DNA from 2 places in the Peribacillus phoenicis genome. Region 1 is predicted to be linked to the other one. Evidence: riboswitches for the same ligand, from Rfam matches in the RefSeq annotation. Region 1 holds a riboswitch; the other holds the start of a gene.
What was found. Region 1 has a riboswitch for S-adenosylmethionine ahead of mtnW (2,3-diketo-5-methylthiopentyl-1-phosphate enolase). Riboswitches for the same ligand answer to the same signal wherever they lie in the genome.
Positions count from the first base shown of each region.

Region 2: linked by a shared signal. The riboswitch ahead of ABC374_RS23485 (O-acetylhomoserine aminocarboxypropyltransferase/cysteine synthase family protein) and the one ahead of mtnW (2,3-diketo-5-methylthiopentyl-1-phosphate enolase) in region 1 are both predicted to bind S-adenosylmethionine.

Region 1 is NZ_JBDFMF010000001.1:2,849,352-2,864,202, forward strand. Features, by position in the region: gene ABC374_RS13910 (MATE family efflux transporter) at 1-605, shown strand, start outside; gene ABC374_RS13915 (SDR family oxidoreductase) at 669-1,442, opposite strand; gene ABC374_RS13920 (Hsp20/alpha crystallin family protein) at 1,601-2,068, shown strand; gene ABC374_RS13925 (CAP domain-containing protein) at 2,261-2,998, opposite strand; gene ABC374_RS13930 (FixH family protein) at 3,473-3,910, opposite strand; gene ABC374_RS13935 (sensor histidine kinase) at 3,930-5,345, opposite strand; gene ABC374_RS13940 (response regulator transcription factor) at 5,342-6,028, opposite strand; gene ABC374_RS13945 (YncE family protein) at 6,034-6,996, opposite strand; gene ABC374_RS13950 (hypothetical protein) at 7,115-7,381, opposite strand; gene ABC374_RS13955 (DNA alkylation repair protein) at 7,492-7,734, shown strand; partial or broken gene ABC374_RS13960 (DUF2188 domain-containing protein) at 7,792-7,938, opposite strand; gene ABC374_RS13965 (CobW family GTP-binding protein) at 8,004-8,930, opposite strand; gene ABC374_RS13970 (cupin domain-containing protein) at 9,990-10,523, opposite strand; gene ABC374_RS13975 (methylthioribulose 1-phosphate dehydratase) at 10,548-11,177, opposite strand; gene ABC374_RS13980 (2-hydroxy-3-keto-5-methylthiopentenyl-1-phosphate phosphatase) at 11,174-11,833, opposite strand; gene mtnW (2,3-diketo-5-methylthiopentyl-1-phosphate enolase) at 11,840-13,072, opposite strand; SAM riboswitch class I at 13,178-13,331, opposite strand; gene ABC374_RS13990 (pyridoxal phosphate-dependent aminotransferase) at 13,463-14,635, opposite strand; gene ABC374_RS13995 (carbon-nitrogen family hydrolase) at 14,735-14,851, shown strand, end outside.
Region 2 is NZ_JBDFMF010000001.1:4,721,458-4,736,308, forward strand. Features, by position in the region: gene ABC374_RS23470 (MetQ/NlpA family ABC transporter substrate-binding protein) at 1-621, opposite strand, end outside; gene ABC374_RS23475 (methionine ABC transporter permease) at 637-1,305, opposite strand; gene ABC374_RS23480 (methionine ABC transporter ATP-binding protein) at 1,298-2,332, opposite strand; SAM riboswitch class I at 2,487-2,599, opposite strand; gene ABC374_RS23485 (O-acetylhomoserine aminocarboxypropyltransferase/cysteine synthase family protein) at 2,709-4,019, opposite strand; SAM riboswitch class I at 4,119-4,224, opposite strand; gene ABC374_RS23490 (thioredoxin family protein) at 4,370-4,678, opposite strand; gene ABC374_RS23495 (toprim domain-containing protein) at 4,682-5,047, opposite strand; gene gcvH (glycine cleavage system protein GcvH) at 5,139-5,522, opposite strand; gene ABC374_RS23505 (arsenate reductase family protein) at 5,619-5,975, opposite strand; gene ABC374_RS23510 (acyl-CoA dehydrogenase family protein) at 6,117-7,904, opposite strand; gene ABC374_RS23515 (acetyl-CoA C-acetyltransferase) at 7,974-9,152, opposite strand; gene ABC374_RS23520 (3-hydroxyacyl-CoA dehydrogenase/enoyl-CoA hydratase family protein) at 9,223-11,607, opposite strand; gene ABC374_RS23525 (YuzL family protein) at 11,815-11,949, shown strand; gene ABC374_RS23530 (proline dehydrogenase family protein) at 11,999-12,916, opposite strand; gene ABC374_RS23535 (hypothetical protein) at 13,066-13,344, shown strand; gene ABC374_RS23540 (spore coat protein) at 13,358-13,693, shown strand; gene ABC374_RS23545 (FtsW/RodA/SpoVE family cell cycle protein) at 13,775-14,851, opposite strand, start outside.

The DNA.
Region 1 (14,851 bases):
CTATCTTTTTTGAAACAAGCATTTTCTCGGCCGTCACCCTTTTGATGAGTAAGTATGATACCGTGACAATTGCATCGCATCAGATTGCCATGAATTTTGCGTCCCTGCTTTATATGATACCGCTAAGTATATCCATGGCTTTGACGATCGTCATTGGATTTGAAATTGGGGCAACCCGTTATAAAGATGCAAAAATGTATAGCTGGATTGGCATATCGATGGCCTTGACGATGTCGCTCGTTTTGTCGACCATCCTATTCCTCTTCCGTGAACCTGTGGCTTCTTTATACACTAAAGATCATGAGGTAATGATGCTGACATCACATTTTTTAATATATGCCATCTTCTTTCAGATATCGGATGCCCTCCAGGCACCCATTCAGGGTATATTGCGTGGATATAAAGATGTTAATGTCACATTTGCGATGTCACTGGTCTCCTACTGGATTCTCGGGCTTCCCATTGGCTATTTTTTTGCAAAGTATACCGATATGGGAGCCTTTGGGTATTGGATCGGCTTAATAACCGGCTTGGCTCTCGGAGCTATAGGCTTGGCGGCTCGCTTACGGTTCATACAGCAAGTGAAATATAAAAAAATGGCGTAAAAAAAGTGGGGCTGGATTACACCGGCCTCACTTTTTTTCATTCTGAATTCAAATTCTAAACCACTAGGCTTTATATATTTTCCCAAGAACATCCTTACCGCCTGTTACCGGTATGATGCTCCCGGTAATGAAATCTGATTTTTCATCACAAAGGAACGTGATGACCCTCGCTATATCTTCCCCCGTACCCGGTCTGCCAACTGGAACCGTATCATCCTTTTCTGCTCTCGCGACCCTAATTTCCTCCTCTTTCCAATCCCCTATGATATCACCAGGACAAACCATATTCACGGTGATTCCATGTGTAGCTTCTTCAGCAGCTAAAGTTCTTGTCAAGGAAGTCAAGCCGCTCTTTGCAGCGGCAAAAGCAGAACGATAGATCCAACCTGGTGCAGTTTCACACCGTTCAAACCCTAATGTAATGACTCTACCCCAGTTTCTACTGCGCATTTGTGGAATAAGTTCCTTCGCAAAAAAGAAAAAACCATTTAAATTCCCGTCCATGATGTACTTCCATTCATCGCTGCCATATTCAGTCATGGGTTTACGATCATGCATATATGGCCCTGCGTTATGAATGAATATATCAACATGGCCAAATGCCTCCAAAATCTTTTGCAAAATATTCCGGCAATCTTCCTCACTTGACGAGTCACCTTGAATCGCAATTGCCTTAACATGATACATTTCCTGTAATTCATCCACTAATGCTAAAGCTGCCTTTTTACTTTTTCGATAAGTAATGATAATGGACATTCCATTATCCGCGAGTGAAAATGCCATCCTTTTGCCGATACCCGTTGCTCCACCAGTAATAAAAGCTACTTTTTCATCCACAGGCTTACCCTCTTTATCTAATGGATTTTACTTAATTATACATAAGTTTATTCCATTTTCTATAATTTAGTAATTATAAAAAAGAACCTCTGGGCTTTAGCTGCATAAAATATAACAAATAAACCTGTCAGACCAAAAGCAGGAGAGAGGAATTCAATATGTTTCCCTGGAATTCACTTTTTTCTTTTAAGAATAACCCGAACCAAAAGGAATTCATGAAAAATATGCAGCAAAGTGACGTTCAATCGTTCATTGAAAAGGTATTTTCACAAGTGATCCCTGACAATATGCAAGGTATGATGAACCAAAATGATGGCGGCTCACAAAAAGAAAATGCCAGATCTGAACATCCATTACATGCTGAAGTATTTGAAACCCACTTATATGTCTTCGTAAGAATTCCAATAGACGATGAATCTTGGCTAAAGAAAATGAAACTTTACCATACATCTAACCAATCCATCATCGAGGGGATTCCTGAAGAGTCAGATCGGCATGTCATAACACTCCCCGCACCTGTAAAGAAAAAAGGGGCATCGGCCCAATATAAAGAATCAACATTGGAAATACGTCTTCAAAAAAGTTTCAATACACAGTATTCAGAAATCGATGTATCCGAGATTTAAGCGGTTTCACCGGGACCTCACTGATGTTAAGGTGCGGTTCCATTTATTTCTTGGTTCAATTCTTTTTAGATTTGGGTACATTATAGAGAACCAATCGATGTCACCATTGATTTTTTCCATGGAATGGAATGATCTATTCTCGCAAAAAAAAGCGCACCCCATGTAAATGGGATGCACTTTTCTATTAATCTATTATTTTCCGATGAATTGTTGAGTCCAGTAGTTACCAGATTCTACGTAACCTACTCCAATATGAGTAAAGCTAGAATTCATGATGTTTTCACGGTGTCCTTGGCTATTCATCCAAGCTTGTACCACTTCTTCAGGTGTTTGTTGACCTTGTGCGATGTTTTCGCCAGCTGTTTTATAGCTGATTCCGAATTGTTTCATCATATCGAATGGTGAGCCGTAAGTTGGGCTATTGTGATCAAAGTAGTTTTTATCTTTCATGTCCTGAGACTTGATACGTGCAACTTTGCTCAACTCAGTGTCGATTTTAAGAGCTGACAAACCTTGTTTTTCACGTTCTGCATTAGTTAATTTAACAACTTCTTGTTCAAAAGCACTTAATTCAGAGCTTGTCTCTTGTTTTTCATCAGTTGATTTATCAGGTGTCACTTCCGGTGCTTCAGGTTTTGCTTCAGCTTCAGGTTTTGCTTCAGGTTTTGCTTGGTTCGCTGCTCCAGCTTCTTGACCTGGTGTTTGAACTGGTTTTTGAACCGGTTTTTGTTGTGCCTGCGCTGCAGGTAAAGTGATATTGTATTTAGCTAGGTATTGGTCAAGGACTTTTTGCATATCCTCTTTATTCATAGATTTGTAAGTTACTTGTTTAACAGTATCACAGTTGGCTGCTTCAGCTTGGTTAGCTCCTACTCCTGTGAATATAATAGCTGCAGCCGCTGCTGCTGACATAAACATTTTCTTTTTCATTCGTATTTCCTCCTGTGATGTTCGTTTTGTGTTGTGCTTTGCTTCTGGAATTATCATAACATGCACTTTTTGTAATAAATGCACCATCAATTTCCATCGAATTTAACAGGATACGAAAGAGAAAATATTATTATCCTAGTTTCAGAGAAAGCTTGCAAGAATCCTTTACCTATCTATGTTTCTTTTAGTGGTATATATACTCATATTTTTCCAGCCCTTACTTGTCAATGGTAGTTACATAGAACCATTTCCATTGAATACTAATAACTTTTTGTTGACATATCGTATTTAACCAACATAATATGACTTTCTTTACTTTTATGTTACAAATTTTTCGATTCAACTTCAACACGCCGTCTTTTGTCCTGATTATTTCTACCCTATTGCCTTGACCATTTTTCAAATAAAAAAACAATCCGGATTCACTCCCGAATTGTTTTGGTTTTGATAGTCATTCATCATTTCATTTCTTCATCATTTTATTTCTTCATCATCCATTTCGTCCATTTCCTTTTTCCCACCATTTTGTTCAGGAGTGCTTGGTTTCCCTATGACGAATTCTTTCTTTGGCATGTTGTGCATATCCCTTGCCGTTACATGGGCGTATACATAATAGGTTCCTTCTTCATCAAAAGTCTTTTCCAATTCATATATGCCGTTTCTTTTATGTTTTACTGCAATTTTGTCATGGTCATCGCTATTCGCAAGCCAAATTTCAAAACTGACATCATCTGCATCTGTCACAACTTCGTCCCCATAAGTCACTTTTGCCTGAAATTTCACAGGCTCATTCACTTTACCCTGAATTGGATCGACAGCTAAATCGACATTTAACATTTTCGGAATTTCCTCTTCCTTGCCGCATCCGGCCAAAAAAATTAACGTCATGCAAAATAACACGATTTTTTTCATTTTTGAACGTATCCCCTTTTTATGAATTCCATTCTTCTTTTATAACCGGTAGGATGACCCTGACTTTTGTTCCCCTTTTTTCCTTGCTTTCTATTTCGATTTTACCATTTTGCAATTCCACCAATTTTTTGACAATGGACAGTCCAAGCCCTGAACCGCCATCAAAACGGCTTCGTGCTTTGTTCACTCGGTAAAAACGATTCATGATATGTGGCAGATCCGCTTCCGGGATCCCGTTACCCGTGTCAGTAATCAGCAGTTCGCAATCATCTTTATGCTGAATTAGGGTAATATGGATCGACCCTCCAGGATCAGTGTACTGAATGGCATTATCAAAAATGTTATGCAGGATCTGTTCCATCCTTCCTTCATCCCCAAAAATAATCGGATCTGGATCCAGATCCAGCTGCAAGTCCAATTGCTTTTCTTTTATTATCGGTTCATATTTCACAAGTACGTCTTCAATGAATTGGGCAAAGGCAATCGGGATTTTATTTAACAAGAATGGATCACTATCCATTTTTGTTAAGTCCATCAGATCTCCCACAAGCCGCTGCAGCCTAAGTGCCTCCCTTGAAATGAGATGAAGGTGTTTCCGTTGTTCTTCATCATTTTTCACGACACCATCCAATATGGCCTGTGTGTATCCCTTTACGTAACTAAGCGGGGTTCTGAGCTCGTGTGCTACATTTTCTAGAAATTCTTTTTTTCTTTCTTCTTCCAAATGGATGGAATTGGCCATATCATTAAAGGCTATTGCCAATTTACCTATTTCATCATGGCTCCTTACATGGACCTGTATGTCATAATTCCCCTCTGAAACACGATGGGCTGCAGTCTCTATTTCCTTAATCGGACTGATTAGCCTTTTCAACCATTTTGTAGTAAAAAATATCGCGACTATCAAGAATAATAGGACCGCTGCCAACCATTTTGCAGCAAATTCCTTAAGTAAGACCGTAATGGAATCTACTGGAATATATGTATAGATGATACCTTCGAGGCGATCTTCGTCAATCAGGGGTATGATCGCCGCTACAATGTTCTTTTCAAACCTTTTCTCATATCCCTCTTTTTCAACGGCTTTCCCATCTAAAAGCATTTGCCGTTCTTCTTCAGAAATAAGGGTATCATAATTGATTTCAAAAGGCAGACAGGCACTCAATTCCCTGGGATTGTTGACGACAAAGACCTCGCTGTCATTCTTACTGTTAAACCATTCAACTTTTTCCTTAAAGTCATCACTGATTTCACCGCCGGTATAATCCGCCCCTAGCAATGACGCTTCATTGACTAAATCTGTTTTTAGCTTCTCCACATATAGATTTTTATAATAATATTGAGAAAGTGAGTAAGCGAACAGTACGGAAAGGATGATGGCGGTGATGATGGTGAGCCATAATTTAAATGAGAGGGTTCGCCATTTATTGATCATTTCTTTTCCTCTATCTTATAACCGATTCCCCAGACGGTTTGAATGTAATCGGCCGCTCTTAATTTCATTCGTAACGTTTTGATATGGGTATCCACGGTACGTAAAGATCCTCCATATTCCCCGCTCCATACATTTTCAAGCAGTTGTTCACGGCTGAGTGCCTGGCTTTTATGCCGCATGAGAAATAACAGCAATTCGAATTCTTTCAAGGTTAAATTGATTGCCTTCCCTTCAACCAAAACCGTTCTGGATTGTAAGTTCAAGCTAATTTTACCGAATCGGACATGGTTTTGATTCTCTTCATTCAATGATAATTTCCCTGTCCTTCGCAATACAGCTTCCACTCTTGCGACCAATTCTCCTGGATTGAACGGCTTGACGATATAATCGTCGCCGCCAAGCTTCAGCCCTTTCACCTTATCCCATTCTTCACCTTTCGCACTGACAAAGATCACAGGGATCTCCCAATTTTCACGAATTTCTTCACAAACGGAGAAACCGTCCATACCTGGCATCATGATATCCAATAGGATTAAATCCACTTCCTCTGTTTCAACCATCCTTATAGCTTCTCTTCCATTCGCAGCTTGAAGGCATCGATAACCTGAGTTCAGCAAATACATTTCAACTAGATTTCGCATATCTTCTTCATCATCCACGACTAAAATGGTGTAAGCATGCATGTCATCTACTCCCTCAACATCAATTGGAACGGACCTTCGCCGACTTTTATCGTTTTTTTAACATCGACTGTTTCAGCATCCATTACATACACTTCATCACTATCATATCCCGCCACGACCACATCTTCATTGAAGTTCGCCATTTCAAAGGGGTTGACGCCGACCACTTTGCTTTTCACTTCCTCATATTGATCATTCAATTTATATAAGGAGCTTGTACCATGACTAAGGACAAATATGCCTTCAGCATTCTCCAGGAACTTTATCGGCATGGTGGGGGCCTTCAGCTTCTTCTTCAACTCTCCTGTTTTTGCCGAATAAATATATAGATCTTCTTCCACTTGGTCCCCATCACCGTGTCCTCCGATCCATATTTCATCCTTTTCTTCCCTTAATAATGTGCCAGTGCTGGAACTATGTACGGGAAATTCGAAATCGACCTTTTTCGTTTCAAGATTTATAACTGAACATTTGGTATCACCAAAATTAATAACATACAAACGATTCGCTTGCTCTCCTTGAAGAACGGTCAAGGGGCTTTTACCAACCTTGACAATATCCTGTTCCTCCCCATCAGCATTTAAAAAATAAATGGAATGATTCGCTTGATTGACCGCCACGATGCTTTTTCCATCACGTAACAACTGCATATTGACGATTCCTTTCCCAATTTCCCAACTGTTTATCAGTTTTCCTGCTGATAATGAGTAAACTTGGACTTTTTTCATCTCTTTTCCATAAAGCAGGATAGTATCTTTGTCTGCCAGGAGCAGGGCTCCGGTAAATGGTTCTGAAATATCCCATTTTGCAAATGGATGATAGTTTTCATCTATAAAAGTCAGAGAAGTATCCTTGATATTGACAGTTGCCAGGAAAGGTTCACTTTTATTGATTTTAGTAAATGCATTACCGCTATTACACCCAGTAAGCAGTACGATGGCAAGAAAAAGCCCAATGCCCCACTTCATATTTTAAGCTCCTTATTCATTAAATATCTATTTTTTAAAAATTTTAACAATGATTTGTGAAAAAAGTATGAAGCGGATAAGAATATTTGCTTACAAGCATCCGTATCACACTCGGAAATCATAATCTTTCCAATTCAGTGATATAGAGCATGACGATCGCATTTTTCCTATCTTCTGCAAGCGTAGATTCCATCACGCGTTTAATGCAGAGGTAAAATTTCTCCAATACTGGTTTTCGGGCACGGGGATGGGCATTTTCATCCAAAAGCTCACGGCGGATGAGTTCCGACAAAACTTCCCTTCCACCTCCATCGGTCACCTTACGATTGTTCCATATGCTTAAATAAGCCACCAGTAATTCTTCTTGCCTGATATTTTCTTTCATAGTATCCCTTCCATCCATTACTAATTCATACATATTATTGATCAAGTTCGTAAAGACTATCTTAATAATACGATCACGCTTTTTAAAATTCAAAAAAAGGAGTGAGTACAGTGTCTCAAGTATACCGCTGTCCGAATTGCCGGACAAATAAATCTCGCTTCAATCTCATTCAGCAAGTAGCAACCCCCGTTAAAAAGGATCCGCAATCCGGTGAGATTGTTGAACAATATTCGAACGATTCCCTTCAGCCGTTCCATCTAGCATATAATGGTCCTGAAGTTCGGGTGCAATGTGCTGCGTGCGGATTAATAGAAGACGAAAAGACATTTGCCGCCTTTGGAATGCAAGAATAAAAATGGTCAGACCCACATATGGGTCTGACCATTTTTTCAATCTTTTCCCACCGACATCTTAGCCCGGTCTATGGCAATTGGAATGGCTTTTCCATCCTCATATCCTTCATCCAATAATGCATTCGCGATTTCTATAGCCTTTTCCCTTACATCTTTATCTAGATTCTTCATCGAATTTGGGTAATCGTTCTTATTCCATGGCATTAATACCGCCTCCTTGATAAGAAAGTCTTCTTATATGTTTCCCTTCTTTTATGGGCGGTAAACGTTTATCGGGCCGCTCTCGCTTCCAAAGCTTGCAACTGACCGATCAACATTTCCTTATCCAACTTTTCCCCGATTATGACGATATTCAATGGCATTTTCATCATTTCATTCATATACATCGGCATTCCGTAGGAGTATTGAAATAAATGGGGGTATTGTGAATGTGTAAAGGAAATGTATCCTTTCATTCTATATACCGTTTCCGGCAGGGACCTAAGCCACTCTTCAAAGTCGGTTTGTGCCACGGCACCTTCAAATGTATGAACGATTGCAGTTAAATGCAAATGGTCATGTACATCAAGCTTTTGATGGCCATTTTGCCGATTTCTTTGCATCCCTTGCAATGATTTCAAGGAAACGTCCGCATACTCCGTCAATAAACATACAGCATCCCTATTCAGCGCCTGTATCGTATATATCAGCTGTGCGGCCTCCATCTCACTTACTAAATCCGCTTTATTCAATAATATGAAATCGGCATGGTGGATTTGCTCGGCAAGCAGCTGTCGAAGCTGCGGAGACAGTTCCTCGCGATCGCGCCACCTTAATAAATCGACCACAGTGATAATCCCTTTATACTCCAGCCTTTTGGCGAAAATCGGTGACATGATGCCGTCCAATACTTCAACTGGATGAGCAGCGCCCGTCGTTTCAATATAAACCGCATCCAGGTCATTTTCGGTTAGCAATTCATGAAGCTGAACCTCCAGTTTATCTTGAATTGTGCAGCAGATGCACCCGTCAAACAACTCCTTCAGAGGCACCCCATCACCAATGAGTCCGCTGTCAACCGATACACTGCCGAGCTCATTTAAAAGCACGGCCACTTTTCTGCCCGCGTCACTTTCCTGCTTTAATATATTTCGAAGAAGCGTCGTTTTCCCGCTGCCGAGAAAGCCGCCCAATATGTACACTTCGGTTGTTTTCATTCTTATCTGCTCCTATGATCCGGTTAAATTCGATTCGGTTAAATTTTATCATACTTATCTTACTAAAGCACTTGCCGGATTCACAAAAAAAAACAGCCCGTAAGCTGGTTTCAGACATAGACAAAGTCGAAGAAAAGCGAGTTCGACTGGGGTTTTTTATTTAAAAACGTCCAGTCGATTTCAGAAATCAGCTCCCTTTCCGCCGACTGTCTGCCGAGCCTCCTCGACGCAAGCGTCTGTGGGGTCTCGGCTAGCCAGTTATTCGGCAGGAGTGTCGCAAATTTCTTCAATCCAATGAGGATTAGAGTATAAAACTATTAAGACCGGAGTACTATATTCGAGCGTTCGCGAGATTTTTTGACCTTCATCTCACTATTCGGACTCCGAACACCATTTTGTTGCCAAACTGAAATCACGGAGTCCATCTTCGTGGTTACAGACTGTAGGCAAACTCTATGAAAACTCAGTTTGCCTACAGTGTTTTATTTAAAAAGTTCAGTTGATTTCAGAAATCTGCTCTCTTTCCGCCGACTGTCTGACACGCCTCATCGGCGCAAGCTCCTATGGTGTCTCGGCTAGCCAGTTATTCGGCAGGAGTGTCGCAAATTTCTTCAATCCAATGAAGATTAGAGGAAAAAACCATTAAGGATAATCTGGTCTTGTTTTAAAATCATGGTTCGAGATGAGACCATTCCGAACGCTTTTGACTGCAAAATGAAACAAGCCGGATGGCTTGTTTCAGAATGAAGATAAACTCGAAGAAAAGCGAGTTCGACTGCAGTTTTTTATTTAATAATGTCCAGTCGATTTCAGAAATCCGCTCCCTTTCCGCCGACTGTCTGCCAAGCCTCTTCGGCGCAAGCGCCTGTGGTGTCTCGGCTAGCCAGTTATTCGGCAGGAGTGTCGCAAATTTCTTCAATCCAATGAGGATTAGAGTATAAAACTATTAAGGATAATCTGGTCTTGTTTTTTAAAATCCTGGTTAGGGATGAGACCATTCCGACTTCCCTTTTGTCGACAAATTGAACCAAGCCCTTAAGCTGGTTTTTCAACATTGATTCATGCTTGAACTTCGTCTTTTTCGTAAATCGGCACCCATCCTGCCGCTGTAACGAAAATGCGGACAGCAACAGTTTTCCTATCTTCTGCAAGCGTAAAATAATGTCTTGTTGATTCTGGAACACTAATAAGATCACCTGGATTAAGGCGCACATCAAACCACTGTTTATCCTTGCCTTCGATGGCAAAGATACTCGTTCCGCCTGCTATGAAACGCACTTCATCATCTTCATGGTGATGTTCCTGCTTAAAGTTTTCAAGCATTTGATCCAAGTTCGGATTCGCATCGGATAATGTGATGATATCATGCGCTTTATAGCCTCTTCTTTCGGAGATTTCCGCTATCTCTGATTGGAATGCTACTAGGATTTCCTCCTTGTCAGCATCTGTTAGATCGTATTTTTCCACGAGATGGGCCGGTAATTTAGAAATGTCCCACTGCTCATAAATAACCCCTTGTGTTTCTAAAAATCCTTTTACCTGTTCACCGTTTTCAATAACCTCGTTTGTTTCATGGAATCTGATCGTCGCCATCATTCATTCCTCCTCTATGAGTGTTTATCTTAAAGAACCCGCAAACGCCTTTTGTTGATTAAGCAACAGTTGATATTGAAATAAAAATTCGCAAGCTTCAAGTATTCTCTTTGCTTCGAGTCCGCTTTTACCCCAAACCGTAATACCATGATTGCGGATCAGCACGGCGCCAGAGTCTTCTTCGACATGTGGCTCGAACTTATCTGATAACAGCGGAATGTCAGCATGATTATATATGATTGGAATCCGAAGTTCCGAATCTTCATCCCACCGACCGGTTGCTTTAATGATTTCATGATTACGAAAAGAAACTTGGCCTTCATCTCCGTACAATTCGGATATCACATTATTTTCAACTGTATGGACATGGAGTACACAGTTCGCATTCGTTTTCCGGTAAATGACTGTATGAAGTAAAGTTTCGGCCGATGGTCTTAGGTTCGTTTCTTCAACTGGCTTTCCATTTAAATCCACCAGTAAAAAGTCCGAATCCGATTGCTTCCTTTTATCCTTACCGCTTGCCGTAATATAAAAGAAAGGGCTTTTGGGCTCCCGAATAGACAAGTTCCCGCTAGTTCCCATAAACCAATCCCTTTCGGCCAGTTCAGCTTTAATGTCTGCCAGCTCCTGCCATTCTTTAGAATGATTGTTCACGCTTTAACCACCTTCTGCTGCTTTAAAATATCAATTACATCAAAAAACGTTTCAAATCCTTGATGTGGAATCCCTTCCCTATCGCATTTTTCAAGCAATATGTCACGGGCTATGACAAAATCGGCCTGTTTTGCAGCTTCAAAATCCGTTACCGAATCTCCAATAACGAATTTAAAATCTTCCGCACCCGTAATTTCCCTCATAATGGATGGCTTGCAGCAACCGCAATCATTATTACATTGATCATCACAAGCATGTGGCCACTCAATATAAATCTTTTCCTTATCAAAAAATGCATGGTTGCAATAAACGGACCCTGTTGGCAAGATATCATTTAAAAGCGGTGCAATGAAAAAATCCATGCCCCCGCTTACGATATATAAAGGGATGTTGGCTTGTTTCGTATACTCAACGAATTCATAAAACCCTGGACGAATGCCGGCCGTCTTTCTTACATATTGGATGATGTCATCCTTCAAGCCGCTATCAAGCAGGGAAAACATATCCCCTACTCCTGAAGATATACTGATTTTTTGCTGAAGGACACCGTCTTTCAACGCTTCCCATTCCGGAGGCGCAAATTTCTTCATGATGGAAATGATATTATCCGTGTTGGTGATCGTTCCGTCAAAATCACAAAAGATGATCGGTTTCATTATTTCTTATAGGCCTCCCCATAACACAAGAGCTTTTTTTAGTGTTTCATTCTCAAGCGCCGATTCAGATAGGTCCTTTCCTGCCAGTACGGCTTCTACAGCAGAACGGAAAGCCTTTGCCCCGCCCTCTGCTCCATCAGGATGCCCGTGAATTCCACCTCCGGCATTAATCACACTATCGATTCCAAAATCCTTGATTAGGTCCGGAACCATGCCCGGATGAATGCCAGCAGAAGGAACAGGGAAAGCTTTTTTCCATGAAAGTTCATCTTTTGTCAGAGCTTCAGCAATCGCCAAGGTTTCCTTTTTTTCAAGTGCGACACTTCCATAAGGGGATGGGAACAAGGATAAATCCGCACCTGATAACCTTACTAATTTACCAAGCAATAATGGATAGCCGACCCCATAAAATGATGAAGCTGCCAATGCCCCGCTATATGCGGGGTGCGCCATGATCGGCAGCTTGATACGATCATGTTCACTCAAGGCCTGCAATACATCCAAACCATATGTATGAACGTTGAACAACAAGGCATCTGCCCCTGCATCAGCCGCTTGCTCTGCTTTATCCAATAATTCAAATGTTTTCCCTGATAGATTGACAGCATATAAAGTTCGGTGGCCAGTGGTTTCATAAACTTCATTCAATATTCTTTTTCCCGTTTTTATTCTATCGAAAAATGGAGTCAGGTCCTGGTCGAAGAGGATCTCATCATCTTTAACTAGATCGACACCTCCTAATGCTTGTTGCCTCAGTTGCTCATTATGGAATGTTAGGTCTCTTCCTAATACACCTTTAAAGATGCTCATCACCAGGGGCCGGTTATAAACGCCAACCTTTTCCCTAATGCCTTCAATGCCAAATTCCGGCCCTGGAAAGGCTTTTTGAATATCACCGACAAAATCCAAGTCGATAAGTTTTATTTCTCCATCCAATGAAAGTTTGCCGAAGACCGTCGTGAGGATTGCAGGTAAATCATTGGTGAAATTCCTTGCCGGATAGGCAATTTTAATAAGCGAACGGTATACTTTACGATTAAAGTAGCTGTTTGCCCTCTCTTCTTCAGAAAGTGGTGTCACCGATACGACGCGTCCCTTATGTTTTTCCAGTTGTTTCTGGACCAAATGGGGCAGGTCCGTCCATGTTCCGACAGTCAATCCCAAGGCAATGCTCTCTGCTTTTTTCTCATGATTCCCCTTAGAATCATGAATTAAATAAGTAGCGACTAACTCGCTCATTTGATCACTCCTATATCACGTTAGTAAACTCTGGATGTCATTAACCTGAACTGGTCTCAAAATGGCAAAAGCCCCTTCATAAAGAAGAGGCTTTAAAAAGCCATCTTCTTATCTCCCAGCCATTGGCTGCAAGAATTAGCACCGTGCCTTGTGGATTTCAAGAAAAATCCGGCGAAGAATTCCGCCCCATTTTACAATGGAATTACGGTCGGTTGCTGGGCTTCATAGGGCTAGTCCCTCCACCTGCTCAAAATAAGAAAACGCTGATATATAAATTTGCATCCAAGTATCGAAAGATTAAGAATTTATTTTGTATTCTGACAGGTAATCCCTACTTTGTCAATAAGTTTTAACTATTTAAGGGTGAATTAATCGGATATATCATTGTGGTTAAAATAATTTTAATCTACTTATCCGTTCCACAGCCTCTTTCAGCCGATCTTCCGAAGTCAGCAGCCCTACCCTGACGTATCCTTCGCCAAATTCACCGAATCCATTTCCTGCGGCAACAGCAACGTGGGCATGCGTTAATAAATAGTCTGCAAAACGCTCGGACGTAAAACCTTTAGGTACTTTGAGCCAGGCAAAAAATGATGCCGCAGGAGCTTTGACATCCCAGCCGATTGCCCTCAATCCCTCAATGAAAACATTCCTTCGGCCCTCGTACATCTGCACTAACTGCTCTACACAGCTCTGCGAGTCAAGCAAAGCGCTTGCCGCAGCTTCTTGTATCGCCGGGAATAGACTCACATAAAGATGGTCTTGTAATAGTTCAAGAGCTTCTATGACACTCTTATTCCCCACTGCGAAGCCGACTCTCCACCCTGCCATATTGTATGTTTTCGATAGTGTGTATATTTCTATTCCTATTTCCTTCGCTCCCTCTGACTGGAGAAAGCTTACCGGTTTTTTACCGTCGAATCCTATCGCTCCATAAGCGAAGTCGTGGACCACACAAATTGAATGCTCTTTTGCAAAAGAGACGGTCTCATCAAAGAAACTTTCAGTTGCAGAAGCACCTGTGGGATTGTTCGGATAGTTCAAGAACATCATTTTCGCTTTATCAAGTACTTCTTTATGTATGTCACTGTATTTTGGAAGAAAATCATTTTCTTCTGTCAAGGGCATGAACTCGGTCTTTGCCTGGGCTAAAACAACACCGGAAAGATAATCCGGATAGCCGGGATCCGGAACAAGAATCGTATCACCCGGATTCAATAAACACTGCGGCAGTTCGACAAGACCTGCCTTTCCCCCGAAGAGAATCGCCACTTCACTTTTCGGATCCAGCTTGACACCGTATTCACGTTCATAAAAGACGGCAGCAGCATCTTTTAAATATTGATGCCCCCGGAATGGCGAATATTTATGATTAATCGTTTTTTCAGCGGCAGACTGCAAGCTTTTCACGATATGGTCTGGTGTTGGCTGATCAGGGTTTCCCTGACCTAAATTTATGACATCATGTCCTTGCTCCGTGATGGCATTGACTTTTGCGACTAGTGAGGCAAAAAACTGCTTAGGCAGGTCCTGAAGCTGTCTGGATTTTTCGAATTGCACCATTTATACACCTTCTCTGAAATTTCTTGAAATTCTAGTCACAAATGATATATGTTTATCATAGTCTTGTAAAGCATTTTTTACATATGGGGGTTTTAAACGATGAAGTGGAAAATAGCTTGTATTCAAATGGATATAGCATTCGGGCAACCGGATATCAATTTTCAGGTTGCGGAACAATGGTTGGAAAAAGCAGCACGGTCGGAACCCGATATCGTC
Region 2 (14,851 bases), 1.9 Mb from region 1:
GATCAAGACTGCATCGCCTTCGCCACTCTCATAAATTTTAGGAAGCAGGGCCGCTTCATAATCGGCATCGAATTTAAGGTTTTTCTTATTTTCAACGATGTCTTTCGTTGTAGCCGTCGTTTTATCGATCCCTTCTTTCAAAGTGATCAGGCCATTCTTTTCCAAAAGGGATAAAGCGCGTCCATGATCAGCGACAGAGCTGCTCATAATGATTGTTGCGCCTTCCGGAAGTTTATCAATGCTTTTATATTTTTGTGAATATAGGGCAATCGGCTCGATATGGATTCCGCCAGCATTAACGAAGTCATATCCATTTTCTTTAATTTGCCCCTCTAAATATGGAATGTGTTGAAAGTAGTTAGCATCCAATTCCTTATCATTCAACGCCTTATTCGGTAAAACATAGTCCTGGAATGTTTCGATTTCCAATTCGATTCCTTTTTCTTTAAGAAGCGGCTTGGCTTCCTCAAGGATTTCAGCATGAGGAACATTGGATGCCCCTACAACTATTTTCTTCGATTCTTTTTCCGTATCACTGCCGCTTTTATCCTTTTCACTTCCACAAGCAGCCAAAGCGATAGATAACACTAAAATTAATGCAAATCCTAAAAACTTTTTCATCCTTTTCATCTCCCTTTATCTTTTGTCCAATTTAGATGTAATCACATCTCCAATAATTTGAATTATGAAGACGATAATTAGAATAACGATCGTCGCTACAAGCGTAACGTCATTTTGATTTCTTTGATAGCCGTCCAAATAGGCCAGATTACCAAGCCCGCCTGCGCCGATGACCCCGGCCATTGCGGTATATCCAACCAATGCAATCGATGTTACCGTAATCCCGGAAATAAGGGCAGGCATCGACTCTGGAAGAAGGACCTTCCAAATGATCGTGCTCGTTTTTGCCCCCATCGATTTAGCGGCTTCAATTACACCTTTATCGATTTCACGAAGGCCGATTTCAACCATACGCGCATAAAATGGTGCCGCACCGATAATAAGTGCCGGCAGTGCAGCGTTCTCTCCGATCATGGAACCGACAAGCGCTTTAGTGAAAGGAATGAGCAGCACGATCAAAATAAGAAATGGAATGGAACGGAATATATTGACGACAGCACTCATGACCCCGTTGACTGCCCGGTTTTCCCACATATTACCCTTCCCCGTCAGGAACAGGATCAATCCTAATATTATGCCTATAAAAAAGGTTGCCACTACAGAGACGCTTGTCATGTAAAGCGTTTCCCTCGTAGCTTCAATAATGTCTTCCCAATCAACATTCGGCAATAATTCTTCAAGCATGAGTAATCACCTCCACGCCTACCTGCTGTGCTTTAATGAATTCTATTGCGCGGAGCATTTCATCCTCTTTGCCATCAAGATGGATAAACAATGTTCCATATGAACCGCTTCTTGTTTGGGATATCTTACCTTGAACGATATTGACATCCAACTCGAAGTTACGTACAAGCTTGGTGATCAATGGGCTTTCTGCATGATCACCTACAAAGGTCAATTGAATCACTTTGCCTGCAGGATAGCGCTCGAGCAAATGGTCCATCGTTTCTTTCGTTTCTTCCGGTTCCGTTACCTGTTGCACGAAACGCTTCGTCATTTGTTCTTTAGGATTCTTGAAAACATCCAGGACAGGACCCTGTTCAACAACCTGCCCGCTTTCCATCACGGCGACGCGATGGCAGATTTTACGTATTACATGCATTTCATGTGTTATCAAGACGATCGTCAATCCCAGGCGCTGATTGATGTCAACAAGCAATTCGAGTATGGAGTCGGTAGTCTGCGGATCCAAGGCAGAAGTCGCTTCATCACACAGCAGCACTTTAGGGTCATTTGCCAGAGCCCTGGCTATTCCCACCCTTTGCTTTTGCCCTCCGCTTAATTGTGAAGGATAGGCCTTTTCCCTGCCTTCCAGTCCGACTAACTTGATCAATTCGTTCACACGCTTGGTTCGTTCAGGTTTAGAAACTCCTGCAATTTCCAATGGGAAAGATATATTCTCCTGAACGGTCCTTGACCATAATAGATTGAAATGTTGGAAAATCATGCTGATTTCTTGACGGGCCTTACGGAGCTGAGCGCCTTTAATTTTTGAAATTTCCTTCTCAGCCACCACAACGGATCCCTCTGTAGGTGTTTCCAACCCATTGAGCATTCTGATCAAAGTACTTTTCCCCGCTCCACTGTAACCGATAATACCGAAAATCTCGCCTTTATTTATTTCAACATTCACATTATTTACAGCCTTGATCGTCTCACTGTTTCCTTTTCCTGTTCGGAACAGCTTACTGACTTTCGTCAATGTAATCATTAATCCTCACCTCTTTTATCCAATAAAACCTATGAACTTAGTTGATTTCTCTACATTATTAGTCTGTTTCTCATATCATGCAAAGGGTTTCCCCCATTAAAATAGAAAAAACCTTTCTGCATGAGCAGAAAGGCAGGTGAAGAAACAGGCCTTCCTCTCATCTTCCAAAGTGATTAAACTTTGTGTGAATTGGCACCTTTCCAAGGAAATCTCCTTGTCGGTTGCCGGGTTTCATCGGGCACATCCCTCCACCTCTCTTGATAAGAGCTAATATATAGAATATTTGTACATCATTAAGTTCTTTAGTATGGTGAAATTTTATCATAGATAAAAAAGGAGCGCAATGTATATTATTTCTAGTACACAGAAACTTTACTTAAACCGTTTTGGATGTCAAGGAGACGATATTCGTCGCTTTTTCAATTGCCTGCTCCAAATCTTCTATTAAATCGTCTACATTTTCAATCCCAATGGATAAACGGACTTGATCAGCACTCACACCCGCTTTCGCAAGACCCGCCTCATTCAATTGTTGATGGGTCGTACTTGCTGGATGGATGATCAAGCTCTTCGCATCCCCCACATTCGCTACATGGGACCATAATTCCACCGAATTGATAAGCTTTGCGCCAGCTTCGCGATTACCTTGTATTCCAAAAGTCACGACAGATCCAGCTCCCTTAGGCAAATATTTATCCGCAAGGGCTTTATCGGGATGATCCTCATCACCAGGATGTGAAACCCAAGTCACGGCAGGGTGGTTTTTTAAATATTTAATGACAGACTTGGTGTTTGACAGATGCTCTTTCATCCTTACATGCAGTGTTTCAAGCCCAAGCGTAAACTGGAATGCACTTTGGGCACTTAGCGCAGGGCCTAAATCACGAAGTAACTGCACTCGGGCTTTCGTTATGAATGCAGCAGGTCCAACTGCCTCGGCGTATACCAGATTGTCGTAGCTTGGGTCAGGCTCCGTGAAGCCAGGATAATTTGGCGAGTTCCAATCGAATTTCCCTCCATCCACGATGACACCGCCCAGCGTGGTTCCATTTCCCAGAAGCCATTTTGTAGCGGAATGGATGACAATATCCGCTCCAAAATCAATTGGTCTGCATAGATATGGTGTCGCGAAGGTATTATCAATGATCAAAGGTATTCCGGCATCATGGGCGATTTTCGCTACCGCTTCAATATCAAGCACCCTCAAACTTGGATTTCCGATCGTTTCAGCAAAAATGGCTTTAGTTCTTGGCGTTATCGCCCTTTTGAAATTTTCAGGGTCATCGGGAGAAACGAACTTCACTTTAATCCCATATTTAGGAAGAGTATTTTCAAAAAGGTTATACGTACCGCCATATAATGTAGAGGCTGAAACAATCTCATCTCCAGCAGCGGCAATATTCAGGATTGAAAGTGAAATGGCTGCCATTCCGCTTGCTGTTGCCAATCCGCCGATACCGCCTTCCAATAATGCCATTCTTTCCTCAAAAACGCTGACCGTGGGATTATGAAGTCGTGAATATATATAACCATTCTCCTTTAGACCAAATAAATTCGCTGCATGGTCGGTGTCTTTGAACAAGTATGCATTGCTTTGGTAGATAGGAACTGCACGGGCACCTGTTTCATCAGCTTGCAGACCGCCATGAACACTCAATGTTTCGAAACGCAACTTTTTCTCTGACATATGATTTCACCTTTTTCTATGGATTTAGTTGGAATTATATGATACCTGGCCTTTTATAAACAAAAAAACCACTTCAATAAGAAGAGGTTTCTAGAATACACCTCATCTACCAGAGCCAACACTCTGCTGGAATTAGCACCGTATATAAATTTATACCGGTTGCCGGGCTTCGTCGGGCCAGTCCCTCCGCCACTCTTGATAAGAACTATTAAATTCTGCCGTTACTTAATTCAAAATATAGCATTTTAGAATAAATCAGTCAATGAATTGTTAGAATATTCTTTGTTTAATTTCAATCTCGCATTCAAATGTCCGCAACAAAGAAACCAACCACGGTTCTGATTGGTTTCTTAGCTGATTTCCTTAAGCAATCCGTACAAATAAGGAACGGATTGAAAGGCATATATTTTTTTGTGCAGCTGTCCTTCTTTGAAAAGCAATAAACAAGGAACACTTTCGATTTCATATGATTCGGCAATTGCTTGGACATAATTCATATTCATTTTCCCTGCCTTCAATTCCGGGAATAGCTCCAAGGATATCGTCAGCATCTTGGAGGCAACCTGACAAGTGCCGCATAAAGGGGTATATAAATATAAGCAAAAGGTTTCCCCATTTTCAACAGCAAGCTTACACTCTTCTTCTTTCCATTCCTGCATCAATTAGTCGTTCACCCTTTGACTTAAAAATTTCATTTTCACATTCATATTGGCAGATAAAAGCACAGTTGCGATATGATGTTCGGGCGAGCTTTCCACTTCTTTGTACATTTTATTAATATACAGGTGGTTCGCTTCAGGCATTTCCCTTCGGAACTGCTTCCGGAGCTTTTCTCCTGATTCATCTGCGTCAAAAAGGAGATAAACATCACGGTCCATCAATTCATCCACTAATTCATCCAGCTTAGTTAATGATATGGTCCCATTCGTACATCTTATTTCCACATCTTCATTTAAAACGGAGGCAACTTTTCTTCTATCGGAACTGCCTTCTACAATGATCACTTTATCGAATTCGCCCCACTCCATGTCATCACTCCATCTCACGAATTATGTGTGCAACTGCCACGGTACAAAATGAAAAAGAGAGCAGGCCTTTTCAGTCCCCCTCTCATTCTTTTTAACCGTTGATTAAACTCTCATACTCTTCAGCGCTCATCAAGTTTTCAATATCACTGCCATTAGATGGTTCAAGCACGACCATCCATGCCTTTTCATAAGGAGACTCATTTACATATTCAGGGTTGTCACTTAAATCTTCGTTTACTTCAACAACCTTGCCACTGATAGGTGCATAAAGCTCAGAAACGGTCTTAACGGATTCAACACTTCCGAATGGTTCGTTCGCTTTCAATTCATCGCCGATTTCCGGAAGCTCAACGAATACGATGTCCCCAAGCTCGGACTGTGCGAAAGCTGTAATTCCAATGCGCACTGTTCCATCTTCCGTTTTGACCCATTCATGTTCTTTAGTGTAACGAAGTTCTTTTGGTGTTGTTGTCATTATTAACCCTCCATATGTACATCTTATTTTATCTATTCCATTATAAGGTAGATTGTTTGTTTAAGTAAGGAATTAACCAAATATTTCGAGAAATTTTCAGTTCCAAACCTGTTCGAATTGCTCCTCTTTGAAACCTACCGTCACTTTGGTGCCGTCCGTAACAATCGGCCTTTTCAGAAGCATGCCATCTGTGGACAATATATCAAGCATCTCTGCTTCAGAAGCTTCTTTCAGCTTATCCTTTAAGCCCAGCTCGCGATATTTTTGACCGCTAGTATTAAAAAACTTCTTCAACTCCAAATTGCTGTTTTTATATAGTTGTTCTATTTCTGTTCGCGAAGGCGGATTTTCCGCTATATGGATTGCTTCATATTGCAGTTCATGATTATCCAGCCACTTCTTTGCGTTACGGCATGTGCCGCATTTTGGGTACCAATATAATGTTAAGCCCATCATTTCACCACCTATCAATAGAATACCCGTTTTCATCACGCAATACAACGAATTGTCTTTTGAATTTCCAATACGATTTCATCAAAGGAAATAAAGGGAATGCCTTTTCGGGCATTCCCTTTACTGATTATGATTCATTGCCTAAAGAGCATATTTTTCAGCTTCGATTACCTTCACGGAAGCTTCACGCTTTTTCGCAATGACATTGATCGGATTATGTCTTGTCAGCTTGCGGAGCGACGCAAGCATGATGCGAAGAGTATCGCCTGTTTCCACTGCGATTAACGTTTCCTTTGCGTGCTGTTCTATTTCATTGAAAGCTTCCTGAACGAAGATTTCAGTGTAAAGCACTTTTTGTTTGTTCTTCTCCAGACCTGTAGCTGCTATTGCTTTTTCCGTACGCAATACCACGGATTCCGCTGCATAAGCAAGGGATGCGATATCAGCAATGTTGGAGAGGATCTCTTGTTCTTGATCAAGAGTTTTGCCGTATTTCTGTGCAGCAAGGCCAGCTGCCAGAATCCCAATTTTCTTAGCGTTTCTAACAAGCATTTTTTCTTGTGCCAATGGCTCATCGCCAGGTTCTTCCGGCATCATCATCATTAATTCCTCTTGAAGGCTTTGAGCCTTTTGAAGAAGCGGCAATTCCCCTTTAAGTGCTTTCTTCAGGAAAGTTCCAGGGACAAGCAATCGATTGATTTCATTTGTACCTTCAAAGATCCGGTTAATCCGGGAATCACGATATGCTTTTTCAATTTCATACTCCTGCATGAAACCATAGCCTCCATGAAGCTGTACGCCTTCGTCCGTAACATAATCCAACACTTCGGAAGCGAAGAATTTATTCAATGAACACTCAATGGCATATTCAGCGATTGCTGCCGCCATTGATTTCCCATCTTTCACTTGCTCATCCGTCAATTTGCTTTGCCTTTGTTCATAAAGGCCAACGGTACGGTATACAGAGCTTTCTGCTGCATAAATTTTGGATGCCATTGTTGCAAGTTTTTCTTTCGTCAAGTTAAAATCGGAAATTTTCGTTTTGAACTGTTGACGTTGATTCGTATAAGCTGCTGTAATCTCAAGGGCACGTTTAGATCCGCCGACAGCACCGACGCCTAATTTATAACGGCCGATATTCAGGATATTGAAAGCGATGACATGTCCTTTTCCGGCTACACCCAAAAGGTTTTCGACTGGTACATGTACATCTTCAAGGATTAATGTACGTGTAGATGAGCTTTTGATTCCCATTTTCTTCTCTTCAGCACCAGTTGATACGCCATCATAATCACGCTCAACAATGAAAGCGGAGAATTGTTCGCCGTCAATTTTGGCGTATACACAGAAGACATCTGCAAAACCTGCATTTGTAATCCATTGTTTTTCCCCATTTAGAATATAGTGTGTTCCTTCGGCATTCAATTTCGCTGTCGTTTTTGCTCCCAAGGCATCTGAACCTGAGCTTGGTTCCGTTAAGGCATACGCAGCAATCTTCTCACCCGTTGCCAGTAAAGGGAGATATTTTTTCTTTTGTTCTTCATTCCCGAATAATACGATCGGCAAAGATCCGATACCTACATGTGCACCATGCGTAATTCCAAAGCCGCCTGAAAGTGCCATTTTTTCTGTAATCAATGCCGAACTGATTTTATCAAGACCCAATCCACTGTATTCCTCAGGAACGTCAGCACCAAGTAAACCGATTTCACCTGCATGCTTCAGTAATTTAACGGAACGGTCAAATTCATGGTTTTCCAAATGTTCAACCTGCGGCAGAATTTCATTCACTACGAAATCCTCGGCAGTTTTGGCGATCATTTTATGCTCATCAGAATAATCTTCCGGTGTAAACACTTGATCATACGTAATATCTTCTACTAAAAAGGCTCCGCCTTTAATGAGGTTATCTGTAGTTTGATTGGACATGTTATTTCCTCCTAATTATTTAAGATAGTAAACCCGCCGGAAGCATGACAGCTTCCGGGAGGGGTAGGATTACGCCAATAATTCAAATACTCCAGCAGCACCCATTCCGCCGCCGATACACATTGTCACGACTCCGAACTGTTGGTTTCTGCGCTTCATTTCATGTAGCAGGCTTAATGTCAATTTTGCCCCCGAACATCCTAGTGGATGGCCTAAGGCAATGGCTCCGCCATTTACATTGACAATCTCTTCATCCAAACCGAGCTCACGAATGATTTGAATGGATTGGGAAGCAAAGGCTTCATTCAATTCAAATAAACCAATATCCGATAACTCAAGACCCGCTAGCTTCAAAGCTTTAGGAATGGCTGCAATCGGTCCGATACCCATGATTTCAGGCGGTACTCCTGCTACAGCAAAGGAACGGAACTTACCTATCGGTTTCATCCCTAATGAAGAGGCCTTTTCCCCATCCATGACCATGACCGCGGCTGCACCATCACTCGTTTGTGATGAATTCCCTGCTGTTACGGATCCTGTAACAGAGAATGCAGGTCTTAGTTTTTTTAGCACTTCAGCAGTGGTGCCAGGACGAACGCCCTCATCCTGTGTAAATTTAAATGATTTTTCCTTTAACTTAAGATCTGGTCCCACTGAACGAAGGGTTACGTCAACCGGTACGATCTCATCCGAAAACTTTCCTTCTGCAATGGCCTTCGCCGCCTTTTGATGACTACGAACAGAAAATGCATCTTGATCTTCACGGGAAATGCCGTATTTTTTTGCAACGGCTTCAGCAGTGTGGCCCATACCCATATAATATTCCGGTGCCGTTTCCGCAAGTCTCGCGTTCGGACGAGTTACATGGCCCATCATTGGCAAAAGGCTCATGGATTCCGCTCCGCCTGCAATGACAGTATCACTTTGGCCGAGCATGATCCTTTCCGCTCCATAAGCGATGCTTTGCAGCCCGCTTGAACAGTAACGATTAATCGTTATGGCCGGTACTGTATAAGGCAATCCTGCCAATGCCCCAATGTTACGAGCCATGTTCAATCCTTGCTCCGCTTCAGGCATTGCACAACCGATAATCAGGTCATCGATGGTGCCTTCATAATTCCCTGCACGCTTTAACGTTTCCTTTACAACAAGAGCCCCTAAATCATCAGGACGTACACTGGCAAGAGAACCTTTTTTCGCTCTTCCTACCGGAGTCCTTGCTCCAGCTACTATTACCGCTTCTTTCATGAGGATCCCCCTTACTCATTTTTAAGCTATCGATCTATTAATCTTTGTTTTGGCCATTTCTTCGTCTATTTCAATTACGGAGTGGTTTGCCTTTAACAAGCATATGCTGCATCCTAGCCTGGGATTTCGGAGTCGAAATCAGTTTTAGGAATGCCTGTTTTTCTAGGTTCAAGATATACTGTTCATCTACTTCCGTGCCAAATGGGAGTTTCCCCCCTGCCAGGACGTATGCAAGCTCTTTGGCTATGACAAGGTCATGTTCTGATAAGAATCCTGAAAGGCGCATGGATTCCGCCCCTAAAAGAAGTGCGGCATATCCCGTTTCACCTACGACAGGGATCTTTGTGCGGGCAGGAGCGGTATAACCTTGTTCATGCATGGAAAGTACCGCCTGTTTCGCATCATATAGCTGATGATCCGCATTCACGCTTATTCCGTCCGCTGAATTAAGGAAATTATTCCCTCTAGCTTCCTCGGCGGAGGTTGAAACTTTTGCCATGGCGACCGTTTCAAATACTCGGTTGGCCACTTTCTGTAAGTCGAAGTCGACGCCCTTCGGCATATTCCTCAACGTCTTCACATAAAGTTCTTTAGTCCCGCCGCCGCCTGGGATCAAACCTACACCAGCTTCCACTAGTCCCATATACGTTTCAGTCGTTGCCTGAATGCGCGCTGCCGGAAGGGACACTTCAGCACCCCCGCCAAGTGTCATATTAAACGGGGCAACCACTACAGGAACTGCACTGTACTTGATTTTAAGCATCGCCTTTTGGAATTGGCTGATGACCATATCGAGTTCAAAAATATTGTCATCCTGCGCTTCCATCAGCATCATTGCAATATTAGCGCCTACACAGAAATTCTTTCCTTGGTTTCCGATGACCAAGCCTTTAAAATTCGCTTCCGCTTCGTCGACCGCCGCATTGATCATTTGGATGATATCCAGACCGATTGCATTATTCGGTGAAGTGAATTCAAGAAGAGCCACTCCATCGCCGATATCTATCAAGCTTGCACCACTGTTTTTCTTGATTACGCCTTTTTGCTTCTTGATCGCTTTAAGATTGATCACTTTAGGATTTGCAACAAGTTCCTTATATTCACCATTATCATAATAGTGAACTATGCCATTTTCTTCTTTATAGAAAGAAGTGATGCCTTTAGCGAGCATATCCTTCACCCATTGCGGAACGGTGATGCCTTCCGCTTCCATTCGGGCTACCGATTTTTCTACCCCTATCGCATCCCATGTTTCAAAAGGGCCTGTGGACCATCCGAAGCCCCATTTCATCGCTTGATCGATCGCCACGATATCATCCGCAATCTCCCCAAGCAGCTGGGCAGAATACACAAGCGCCGGATTCAGAACATTCCAAAGTAATTGGCCGGCACGGTCTTCGCTATAAACAAGCGCTTTCATTTTATTTTCCAAGCCCTTGGCCTGTTTAGCCATTTCGATGGAAGGCGTTTTTAATCTTTTTCGTGCATCATATTCAAGGGTTTCGGGATTCAGTTCAAGGATTTCCTTTCCTTTTTTCAAGAAAAATCCTTGGCCTGACTTGCTTCCAAGCCACCCATTCTTAAGCATTTCATTCATGAAATCGGGTATTTTGAAAACTTCTTTTTCTTCTCCATCCACCTGGTCATATACGTTTCTGGCAACATGTGCAAAGGTATCCAATCCAACCACATCAAGTGTCCGGAAAGTCGCGCTAGTTGCCCTTCCAATCAACGGACCTGTAACCGAATCGACCTCACCAACACTGTATCCGCCTTTTTGCATTTCCCGCAGAGTGACCAATAAACCATAAGTTCCAATGCGGTTTGCGATAAAGTTAGGGGTATCCTTGGCTTCGACGACCCCTTTTCCCAGTACATCTTCGCCGAATCGTTTCATGTATTCGAGCACTTCTGGTGAAGTTGCTTCAGTCGGGATGAGCTCCAACAACTTAAGATAACGCGGCGGATTGAAGAAGTGGGTTCCCAGGAAGTGCTTTTGAAAGTCCTCCGAACGGCCTTCTGCCATCGCTTCAATTGAAATTCCGGAGGTATTCGATGAAACGATGCTTCCTGGTTTACGATGCTGATCAACCTGGGCAAACACACTTTGCTTAACCTCAAGCTTCTCAACGACCACTTCGATGATCCAATCGACATCCTTTAAACGACTTATATCATCTTCCAGGTTTCCTGCCTCGATCAACGCAATGTTTCCCTTAGCTGAAAGCGGAGCTGGTTTCTGTTTTAAAAGTTTCGTAATCGCTGTTTGGCTGATGCGGTTACGCACTTGTTTATTATCTAATGTCAGTCCCTTTTTCTTTTCATCCTCAGTGAGTTCACGAGGTACAATATCCAATAATAAAGTCGGAATGCCGATGTTAGCAAGGTGTGCAGCAATCCCTGATCCCATAACTCCTGACCCTAGAACAGCAGCCTTTCGTATTTGTCGAACCAAGTTCATATCCCCCTTACGCAATTTATTGAATGAATGCTCATTCATTTTTAATTCAAAAAAATTTTGAATATTTTTTCTTATTACTAATATAGAATATATTTGGAAATTCCGCAATGATTAAACAGGAAAAAAATATTTTTTTCTCCGAGTTCCTTTGGTTATTTCTCCTCCGTTCAGTAAAAAATAACCGGGGTGGAGGTGACTTATATAATGAAGCGTAAAGATAATCCTTCTAAAGCAGCCGTAAGCGCAGCAAGCGTTAAAGGCAACGCCGGCCCTGGCGCTGAACGTCAACACGGAATCAATAAAGTGAACAGCCAGAACAATCAGTTCAAAAGATAATCCTTCTTAATTTGAGCAGCCGTCCCTTATCCGGGGCGGCTCTCGCTTCCTATTTCTTGAATAGGCCTTTTAAAACGAAAGCAATATTGGCCGGTCTCTCCGCAAGGCGGCGCATGAAGTATCCATACCAATCCGTACCATAAGGAACATACACCCTTACCTTATATCCTTCTTTAGCAAGTTCGAGCTGCTTTTCATTGCGGATACCATATAACATTTGGAATTCAAATCGATCCCGGGGAATTCCCTGATCTTTGACCAATTCCCTCGTATAATCAATGATTTTGTCATCATGCGTGGCAACGGCTGTGTAATTGCCATTTTGCATATGCTTGTTGATGATTTTCTTGAAATTCTCATCCACATCTTTTTTCTCGGGAAAAGCCACTTCACTTGGTTCTTTATAAGCCCCTTTAACAAGCCTTAGATTCGGATGGTATGCATCCAGCTCCTCAATATCCTTCTCAGTCCGATACAGATAAGCTTGGATGACAGTCCCCAATTCATTATATTCAGACTTTAGATTTTTGAATACATCCAAAGTCGGCTGACAGCGCGGAAAATCTTCCATATCAAGCGTCACGAAAACCTGATGGGCCTTAGCTTCATCCAAGATCCTCCGCATGTTATTCATTACGACTCGTTCGGACACATCCAAGCCCATCGAGGTCAGCTTCAGGGATAACTGTGAATCCAGTTCATTTCTGCCAATCATGCGGATTGCTTCAATGCACTCATCTGCCATCTTCCCTGCTTCTTGTTCATCTTCAATGAATTCACCTAAATAATCAATGGTAACGGCAAGCCCTTTCCGGTTAAGATCTGCAATCACTTCACATGCCATATCCAAGGATTCTCCTGCCACGAAACGAGATGCCCCAAACCGCAGCCCGTATTTTTTCGCTGCCTTTGTCATGCCTTTGTTCTTTGATAAAAAAAGGAATAGATTTTTCAATATTCTTTCCATCTGCATTCCCCTCCAAATCATTTTGGAAAATAGATGCACAAGATTATTTTACCATTTAATTCACTTTTCAGATATTTAGAATCAAGAATAAAAAAAATCCAGAAGGGAAAATTAAGCTCGTTTAAAGAACACTTAAGGAGGTAGCAATGATGGAACAGCAAAATTCGTTTAACAGCCAACAGCAGTCCACCGGCTTTATGAAACAGCCGCCGGAAATGGTCACGGTGAAAGATAGCTTATACTTAACAGATATGCTTGCATGGAATCTGAATGCAGTTAAAAAAGCACATTTTTTTGCCACACAATGCAAGGACCCGCAAATCATTGATGCGTTAAATCGGTGCGGACTCATGCATCAACGCCATTACGATACCATTTTGAAACATTTGAACCCCGACCAAAATCAGGGTCAACAACAATACCAGTAAAGGAGGGTTCTTGATGCCCAATGAAAACAAAGTCCAAAATCCAGAATCTCCCGTGGCAAAGACACCGCAAATGAATGACAGGGATTTTATAAACGATATGCTTTCAACTGAAAAGTACTTTTGCAACTCCCTTTCCGTTGCCCTGCATGAAATGAGTAACCAAGCATTATTCCAAGACATTTTCTCCATTGCCAAAGAAAATCAGGAGATGCAGCGTGAACTCTATAACCTTATGTTCGAAAAAGGCTGGTATAGTTTAGAAAAGGCGCAAGCTACCAACTTAGGCCAATCGTATCAACAATTTTCCGGTTATAAAAATCAATTTCCATCTGGAACGAACATTCAATAAGCAAACATTCAGGGGAGTGGATTCTGCTCCTTTTGTTTTTTTGCTACAAAAAAAACCGGCCCATCGGGGCCGGCTTTATATTTAGATATCCGTTGAAAACATATACTTCTTATAGTGATACCGAATGCTGAATATTAAGCCCATGGCCATCATGTTCCCCATCAGCGAGCTTCCTCCATAACTGATAAATGGAAGCGGAATCCCCGTTATCGGTAAAAGGCCTACAGTCATGCCGATATTTTGAAAAACGTGAAACGTCAACATGCTTATAACGCCAACACAGATATATGTATAGAAGTTATTTTTCGTGTCCATTCCCGTTTTTGTTATATGGTAAATCAATAGGAAAAACAAGGAAATAATGATACTTGATCCGATGAAGCCGAATTCTTCACCGATGATGCTGAAAATGAAATCCGAATGACTCTCAGGCAAATACACTTCCCTCGAGCCGATTCCCTTGCCTGTGGTCTGGCCGGAGCCGATGGCCAGTAAGGATTTTGTTAAGTGATACCCTTCGGAGCTGGCATAATTATATGGGTCCAGCCAAGAATAGATACGGCCGAATTGATAGGATTTTACCCCTAGGTATTTTTCCAGGATTTCCGGCTTCCAAAGTACAAAGTACAGGACCGTTGAAGCGATGACAATTCCTCCCGAAACGATTGGCAGCAGGATCTTCCATGTTACCCCTGAGATGAAAATCATTCCGAGCATGATGGACATGATGACAAGCGAGGTGCCCAAATCCGGCTGTTGCATGATTAACAATAAGGGGGCACCGGTCACTAGACCGATTTTAATAAGCAGCCAGATATCCGTTTGAATCGTTTTCAGCGTGTTTTTGAGATGATGGTTTGAGATAACATTCGCTAAAGCCAGGATGAGGAAAACCTTCATGAATTCCGATGGCTGAATCGAACCGATTCCCGGAATGATGAACCAACTTTTCGCACCATTACGGACAGGAACGATGCTTTCCGGCATAATGATCAGCAAAAAAAGCAAAAATAATCCGAAGCCATAGGCGTACCAAGATATTTTTTTCAACTGATCAGAATCCAAGGTGATGAAACCTAATACGATTCCGATTCCAACTATATACCAAAAAATTTGTTTAATTAAGAAGTTTTCAGCGTACTGTCCAGTCGTTTGGGC